2 regions of the Arthrobacter sp. Sr24 genome follow, and region 2 is predicted to be linked to the other one. Evidence: predicted binding sites of a transcription regulator. Region 2 holds the regulator's gene; the other holds the start of a gene.
The links. Region 2 encodes Rex, which represses fermentation and respiration genes when NADH is low (regulators of the CRP and FNR family bind a similar motif). Its sites were predicted from a motif close to CTTGTGAANNNNTTCACAAG; they were not measured.

Region 1: a site for Rex is predicted at 1,780-1,799, ahead of ACX80D_RS08890 (MarP family serine protease). Genes of this name have one in related genera too.

Annotation. Positions count from the first base shown of each region.
Region 1 is NZ_JBTNDB010000010.1:56,747-60,150, forward strand. It holds gene aroQ (type II 3-dehydroquinate dehydratase) at 1-363, shown strand, start outside; gene ACX80D_RS08890 (MarP family serine protease) at 411-1,595, opposite strand; gene ACX80D_RS08895 (Crp/Fnr family transcriptional regulator) at 1,869-2,546, shown strand; gene ACX80D_RS08900 (NUDIX hydrolase) at 2,771-3,404, opposite strand, start outside.
Region 2 is NZ_JBTNDB010000031.1:43-3,446, forward strand. It holds gene ACX80D_RS15675 (HAD family hydrolase) at 107-919, opposite strand; gene ACX80D_RS15680 (glutaredoxin family protein) at 1,103-1,411, shown strand; gene ACX80D_RS15685 (redox-sensing transcriptional repressor Rex) at 1,635-2,333, shown strand; gene ACX80D_RS15690 (hypothetical protein) at 2,388-3,113, opposite strand; gene ACX80D_RS15695 (hypothetical protein) at 3,296-3,404, opposite strand, start outside.

The sequences.
Region 1 (3,404 bases), on a different contig from region 2:
TCAAGTACCCTGGCCGACGTCGAACATCTCACCGAGGCGGCTGCCGAGTCCGCAGGATTCAGCACTACGTGCCTGCAGTCCAACCACGAGGGGGCGCTGCTGGATGCGATCCATGCCGCGCGAGGCACGGCTGTGGGCATCATCATCAACGCAGGCGCGTACACGCATACCTCGGTGGCTTTGCGGGACGCGATTTCCGGCGTCGAGCTTCCCACGGTGGAGGTACACATTTCTAACGTTCATCAGCGCGAGGAATTCCGTCACCATTCCTACCTCTCGGCAGTATGCAGTGCCGTCATCGTGGGCGCAGGCGTCCACGGCTACGAGCTGGCCGTGAACTACTTCGACAAGACACTCGCCTAGGACTCAGCGCTCTAGGACTCAGCGCTCTGGAACTCCGTTACCAGGCGTTACCCCACCTTGCAGGAACCTGCCCCCACCGGGCTGCTGAGGGCGGGGGCCGCTGCGATCACAGGCCCCGCTTCTTCCATGGTCAGCGCGAACCCAATGTTCTCGGTTGTGGTGGCCTTGGCGAAAACCACTCCCACCACGCGTCCGTCGCGGTCCAGGAGCGGGCCGCCGGAGTTCCCTGACTGTACATTTCCAGCCAGCTGGTAGACATCAAGAGCCGATTTCTCGCCACCGGTAATATCCGGAACCAGCATGGGCCCCGAGGACAGGACCGTTGCCGGGCGGACCTGCAAGGGACCGCCCAGAGGGTAACCGGCAAACGCTGCATCCGTGTTCCCGGGCAGGGTTCCGGCCGAGGGCAGCGGCGCGGCATTGAGGGAGTCGACGGCGAGCACAGCCAGGTCAGCGACGGGGTCGAAGTACACCACACGTGCAGGCAGGGCGCCCTGGGTCTGAGTCTGCACCATGGGCATCGAAACACCGGCCACGACGTGGGCATTGGTGACCACGCGTCCGGGAGAGACCACGAAGCCCGTGCCGGTCTGGTTTTGGCCACATTGGAAGGCTGTGCCGGAAATTTTCATGACAGATTCGGCTGCAGCGTTCCATGCTGAGGTGTTGGTGTCGGCGTTAGGTGCTGCCACCTCCACATTGGGCCCTGTGGGGTTGAGTAGGGCCGGGATGCCTTCCTGCAGCACCAGAGAACGTACTTGAGCCACGGCTGACTTCACCGGATTCGGCGTCCACGCCTCAATGCGGGAAATAACCTGCGATTTACCCAGCTGCTCAGACACCAGCGGGATACCCAAGTTGCCCACACCGAAGGCGAGGATGGAAATGACCAGCGCACCGACCGCCACGTTCATTGCCCCGCCCAGAAGGCGGTTCACGGCACGAATAGAATCGCTTCTGACGCCGCGCCCAATGGCGTTGCCGATCTTCAAGCCCAGCGCATGGCCCAGAGCAATCAACACAACTGTGGCGCCGATGACCATAGTTGTGCGCCAGCCCGGACTCGGTGCATATTGGCTAATAAAGGGGGCCGCAAAGAATGCGCCGAACGCTCCGGCAATAAAACCGGCAAGGCCGCCTAAGCTCGCCACCAGCCCTACTTTGAGCCCGTAAATCAGCTGCCACAGCAACCACAGAATTAGTAACGCATCAAGCCAGGAAAAACCAAACACGGTGTGGTGCGCTCCCATCATTGCCGCTCCGTCCAGCACCAGCACTGCGAGAGAGCGGCGTGAATGCGGAAGGTCGGTTTCGGACATGTGACATGCCCAAAGGAACATGTTACCGCCTTAGACACTGATTCTGCTGGGCCTCTAGCCTCTAGAGCCTGCCAATATGCTGACAATGAACGTCACCAATGCCAAATTGGTCACAAAATGGGAAAACATCTGAAAGAATCAATAACAGGTCATAACTTTTTTAGCTACTTAGCATTAGGAGATTTCATGGACATCGAGGTATTGCGCCGCGCACCACTTTTTGCCACGCTCGACGACGAGGCCTTCCGCCTTTTGACCGACGAACTGGCAGAGGTTGATCTTTCTCGCGGAGCTTCAGTGTTCCGCGAAGGCGATCAGGGCGACCAGCTCTACTTCATCGTTTCCGGCAAAGTGAAGTTGGGGCGCACCTCTTCTGACGGCCGCGAGTCACTCGTTGCCATCCTCGGCCCGGGCGAGCTCTTTGGTGAAATGGCACTCTTTGATCCGGCCCCCCGCAGCACCACGGCCACCGCAGTCTCCGAGACTCGCCTGGCCGGCTTGAAGAACGAATCCCTCAACGCTTTGCTGCGCAACCGTCCCGAGGTATCCATGCAGTTGCTGCAGGCCTTGGCTCGCCGCCTGCGCCGCACCAACGACAACCTCTCCGATCTGGTCTTCTCGGACGTCCCCGGCCGCGTGGCCAAGGCCATCCTTGACCTGGCAGATCGTTTTGGCCGTCCGGCAACTGACGGCATCCTCGTAGCTCACGAGCTCACGCAGGAGGAACTGGCCCAGCTGGTAGGCGCTTCACGCGAAACCGTCAACAAAGCCTTGGCCGAGTTCGTCCAGCGCGGCTGGCTCCGCCTGGAAGCCCGCGCCGTAGTCATCCTGGATGTCAACCGCCTGCGCCAGCGTTCACGCTAACCGCACCACACTAAGACGTACGACGCCGGCCATGTCACCTTATGGTGACCGGACCGGCGTCGCACTTTAAGTCGAAAACCACCCCAACGCTATCGCATCAATGGTCAGTTTCTGACGGACGCTCTCCCACTCATTGGCCTCTCACGAGCCGCATGCTGCGATAGCGTCGGCAAAAAAGCAACCATTGCTGCGGTAGCGTCGTGAGAGTTATAAAAGGCGGGACGTTAGCGCTCCCGGCAGGGCGCACCTTCGGACGCTGGCGCCGTGGCCACTTCGAGGTTGAACTCACCGTCGGCGTCCACCACCAGGGCCGGCTGATACTCATTTATGGGCCGCTTGTGGTTCAAGTAAGCGATACAGCCGCGGGCGGCAGCAATCTTTTCCAGAATAATTTCCACGCCGGGAACCAATAGCTCATCGAGACTCTGCCCGTTGGTGACCGGAAGCCCAATTTCATCACCCAACGCGGTGCTGTTCCGGTCGGCCAAAATTTCGCTGGCACTAGCCCAGCGGCCCCAAACGCCCTTGCTTGTGAGCAGCGCCGGTTCCTGACCAATCGGCAACGCCGCGGCAAAGTAGCGCGTATCGAAGCGCCTATGGGCGAAGTCGGGACTCAGCCAGTGGCTCAGCGGTTTGAGCAGATCAGTCCGCAAAGCCAAACTATAGCGGGTCAACAACGCCGCAAAAGTAGTCTCCTGCGTGGCAATGGCTTCCCGCGACCGCATCCATTCCGGGCCACCGAGTGCCTCGGCAAGGGAACCTGCATCAGCGCCCGCGAGCAGTACCCCGGTTTCTTCAAAAGTTTCCCGGATGGCGGCCACCACGTGGCGCTTGGCCAGCCCAATATCTTCTATTCCA
Region 2 (3,404 bases):
GTATGCGAGGCCCGCACGTACGGTGGTGTGAGAGGAGGGGCGGGAAACCCGCCCCTCCTACTCGATTGCACGACGCCGGATGGAGACTTGGCGTGTGATCCCTCGCTTAGCGCTTGCGCACCATAGAGATGCCCTTGGCGAGCCCGTAGATAACTCCGGCGCCCGTGGCCGCCTTGAGCCCCAAGGTGGCCGCACGGCGCCCTGAGCGGTAATCGTAGATGGGCCAGTTGTTATCACGTGCGTGCTTGCGCAATTTCGCATCTGGGTTGATCGCGACGGGGTTGCCCACAGCCGTCAGTAGCGGGATGTCATTGTAAGAATCGCTGTACGCCCAGCACCGGGAAAGGTCCAGCCCTTCGAGGATGGCCAGGGCCTCAATGGCGCGGCCCTTGGCAGCCCCGTGCAGGATCTCGCCCACCAGGTGCCCTGTGTAGATTCCGTCTTCGCTCTCGGCTACGGTGCCCAAGGCTCCTGTGAGGTTCAAGCGGGAGGCAATGACTGCGGCAACTTCCACCGGGGTGGCGGTGACCAACCACACCTGACGGCCGGACTGAAGATGCTCCTGAGTGAGCGCTTTAGTGCCGGGCCAGATCTTGGAGACGATCATCTCGTCGTAGACCTCTTCGCCGAGTTGGCGGATGAATTCGGTGCTGATGCCGGCAGCAAGTTTTTGAGCCGAGTCCTGAACGGAGTGGACATCCTTCATGTTTTCCCCGAGCAAGATGAATCTGGCTTGCTTCCAAGCGAATCCGGCAACATCGTGCAGGGTGAAGGCGCGTTTTTGGTACATTTTGCGGGCCACATGGAACAAGCTGGCACCCTTCATCAGGGTGTTGTCCACATCAAAGAAGGCTGCCTCGCTGTGGTGCTGTGCGGCGCTCGAGGGGGCCTCAGCACTGTTGGTAGTCACGTCGGGCATGGAACGAGTCTAGTCAATGCTTCCACCTAAGCGCCCACGCGCCACCGGCAGCAGCGGTTAACTGTGGGCAAACTTTCATTTTTAGAAGCTGGGGAGCCGCGGTTGGCGCTTCGCTAACGCAACGGCAAGCAACGCAGCAGCTCATGGCTGGTGTACTGGTTTGAGTTGAGTACCGTTATAGCCATGGAATCTGTTGCGCGTGACCCCGCTGACTCGCTTGAATCAACTGCCGCACCTAAGGTGCCGCTGCTGCAGCTCGTGACCCGATCAGGGTGCCACCTCTGCGAAAACGCTCGTGAGGTGGTGTCTACTGTCGCGAGCCAGCTGCAGTTGCGGTGGACTGAGGTCAGCCTCGATGACCATCCCGAGCTGACAGAGCTCTACGGCGAGGAAATTCCGGTGGTCCTGGTCAATGGGATTCAGCGCGATTTCTGGCACATTGACCCCATCCGATTAGGAACTATTCTCAGCAAGGCCCTGACGGGGCAGTGATAAACGGGGCAGTGATAACCGGGCTGTGAATGACGGGCCAGTGACTGACAGGCAGCGAATTACAGGCTGTATGGGGGAGCTTTTTCCCCGTTCAGCGAACCTGCCCGCAACTTTTTGGCTCTAACCTTGCCACGTCTTAGAGTTGAGGAAGACCGACGCGGACCTTGCAGACACGTGTTCAGCAGTGCGCTGCGGCCTCAGTTTGAGAAGGTGGAGTGGTGTTTTGATCCCAACGCAGCCCGCGGAGGAGCCGGCAGTAGAACCGGCTAGGCGACTTCCCCCTGCCACCGTGGCCAGGCTAACTCTCTATCTACGCACACTCAACGCCCTGCTCGCTGACGGCGGCGAGAGTGTCTCCTCTGACGAACTGGCCGAATCCGCAGGAGTGGGCTCCGCCAACGTCCGTAAAGACCTGTCCTATTTAGGCTCTTATGGAACCCGCGGTGTAGGTTACGACGCAGCCAATTTGAGCCGCAAAATTGCCCAGGCCCTAGGGTTGACCCACGAATGGCGGGTAGCCATTGTTGGCGCCGGAAACCTGGGCCGCGCCTTGGCCCGGTATGCGGGTTTTGAAACACGCGGCTTCGATGTTGTGGCCCTGATGGATGCCGACCAGCTGGTGGTGGGCACAGAAATTGGTTGGCTGCGTGTCAGCGACGTCGACAACCTCGAAAAAGTTCTCGAATCCACCCGGGCCAACATGGTGGTGCTGGCTTTGCCGGCCGCCGTGGCGCAAGGAGTGTGCGACAGGGTGGTGGCTGCGGGTGTGCGCAGCATTCTCAGTTTTGCCCCGATTCCCCTCACTGTCCCCGAGCATGTGAACCTGCGCAAAGTGGATATGGCCACTGAATTGCAAATTCTTGCCTACCACGCACAGCGACTCCAGGAGTCAGGGCTGGAAGAAGACCGCACCGGCGCCTGAACTGACTCTGTCCTGAACTCCATCTTTTTCACGCTGCTGCGCATTACCGCAGGGTCAGCGCTTTGCGCGGACCTTGTGCGCTAGGAAAAACTCCTTGGCGGGGGAGCGGAAAAGTATGAACACTGCTATGAGGCCCAGAATGATCCGAGCGCCTGAGTACAGTGTGTACGTGCCGCCGTCGGGCACCAGTGCAATCGAGATGATGGCCAGAATCAACGCTACGGTTCGAGCCCAGGTGCGCCCGCGCCGCAGTTTGGCAGCGATCCAGAAATACAGGACCACACAGATCCCCTGCATGATGGCCAAGAGCGCCGCAGCCGAGGCAAACAATTGATCTTCGGTCACACCGGTATCGGCAAGTGCCTGCGGATTGTTGGCTATGGACTGTTCCACGGCTGCGCGAATCAGTTCTTGTCCGGTGGGCGTGGTCATGGCGATGGCCCAGACCACCAAGCCGAGCAGTTGGAGAACTCCGGCGGCCATGATCATCCGAGTGGCGACAATAACTTTGTTCGGCGGGGCCAATGGTTCGCCCATGACAGCAGCTTGGCCAGACTGGGCACCTTTGAATCCGGGGTACATCGGGGCCGGTGCTAGTGGAGCGTTGGCGGAAGTCCTAGCTTGGGCGTCCTTGATCTCCTGCGGCGGTTCCCAATCGTCAGGGGCGTACTGCCCGTACCGGGGGACACCGGGGGCAATTTCACCATAGCTTCCCGGGGTGCTCGGGGTACCCGAAGAACTCGGGGTTTGCTCGTGCGGCTCTTCACCGGGGGTGCTCATGGCAACTGCTCTCTCATGGGGTGCCGGTGGGGCCGGCAGGTAAGCCAACGGCGACCAGACAAGGAGAAAGGCCGCGGCGGGTATTAGTTAAACCCTACGCGACCTCTCTCTACGCTCCTACTGCAAGCGCCTACTGGAAACGCAACCACTGCCAAGAACTGCGCACTACCGCTGCCAAGAAATCAACGGGGTGCGTTCCCAGAGCGGGAATTCAGCCATGCGGTGGATTCTGGCAGCCACATCAAAACCGTTGCCACAACGCCCAGCAAGCCGCCTCCGCCGCCAAAGAAC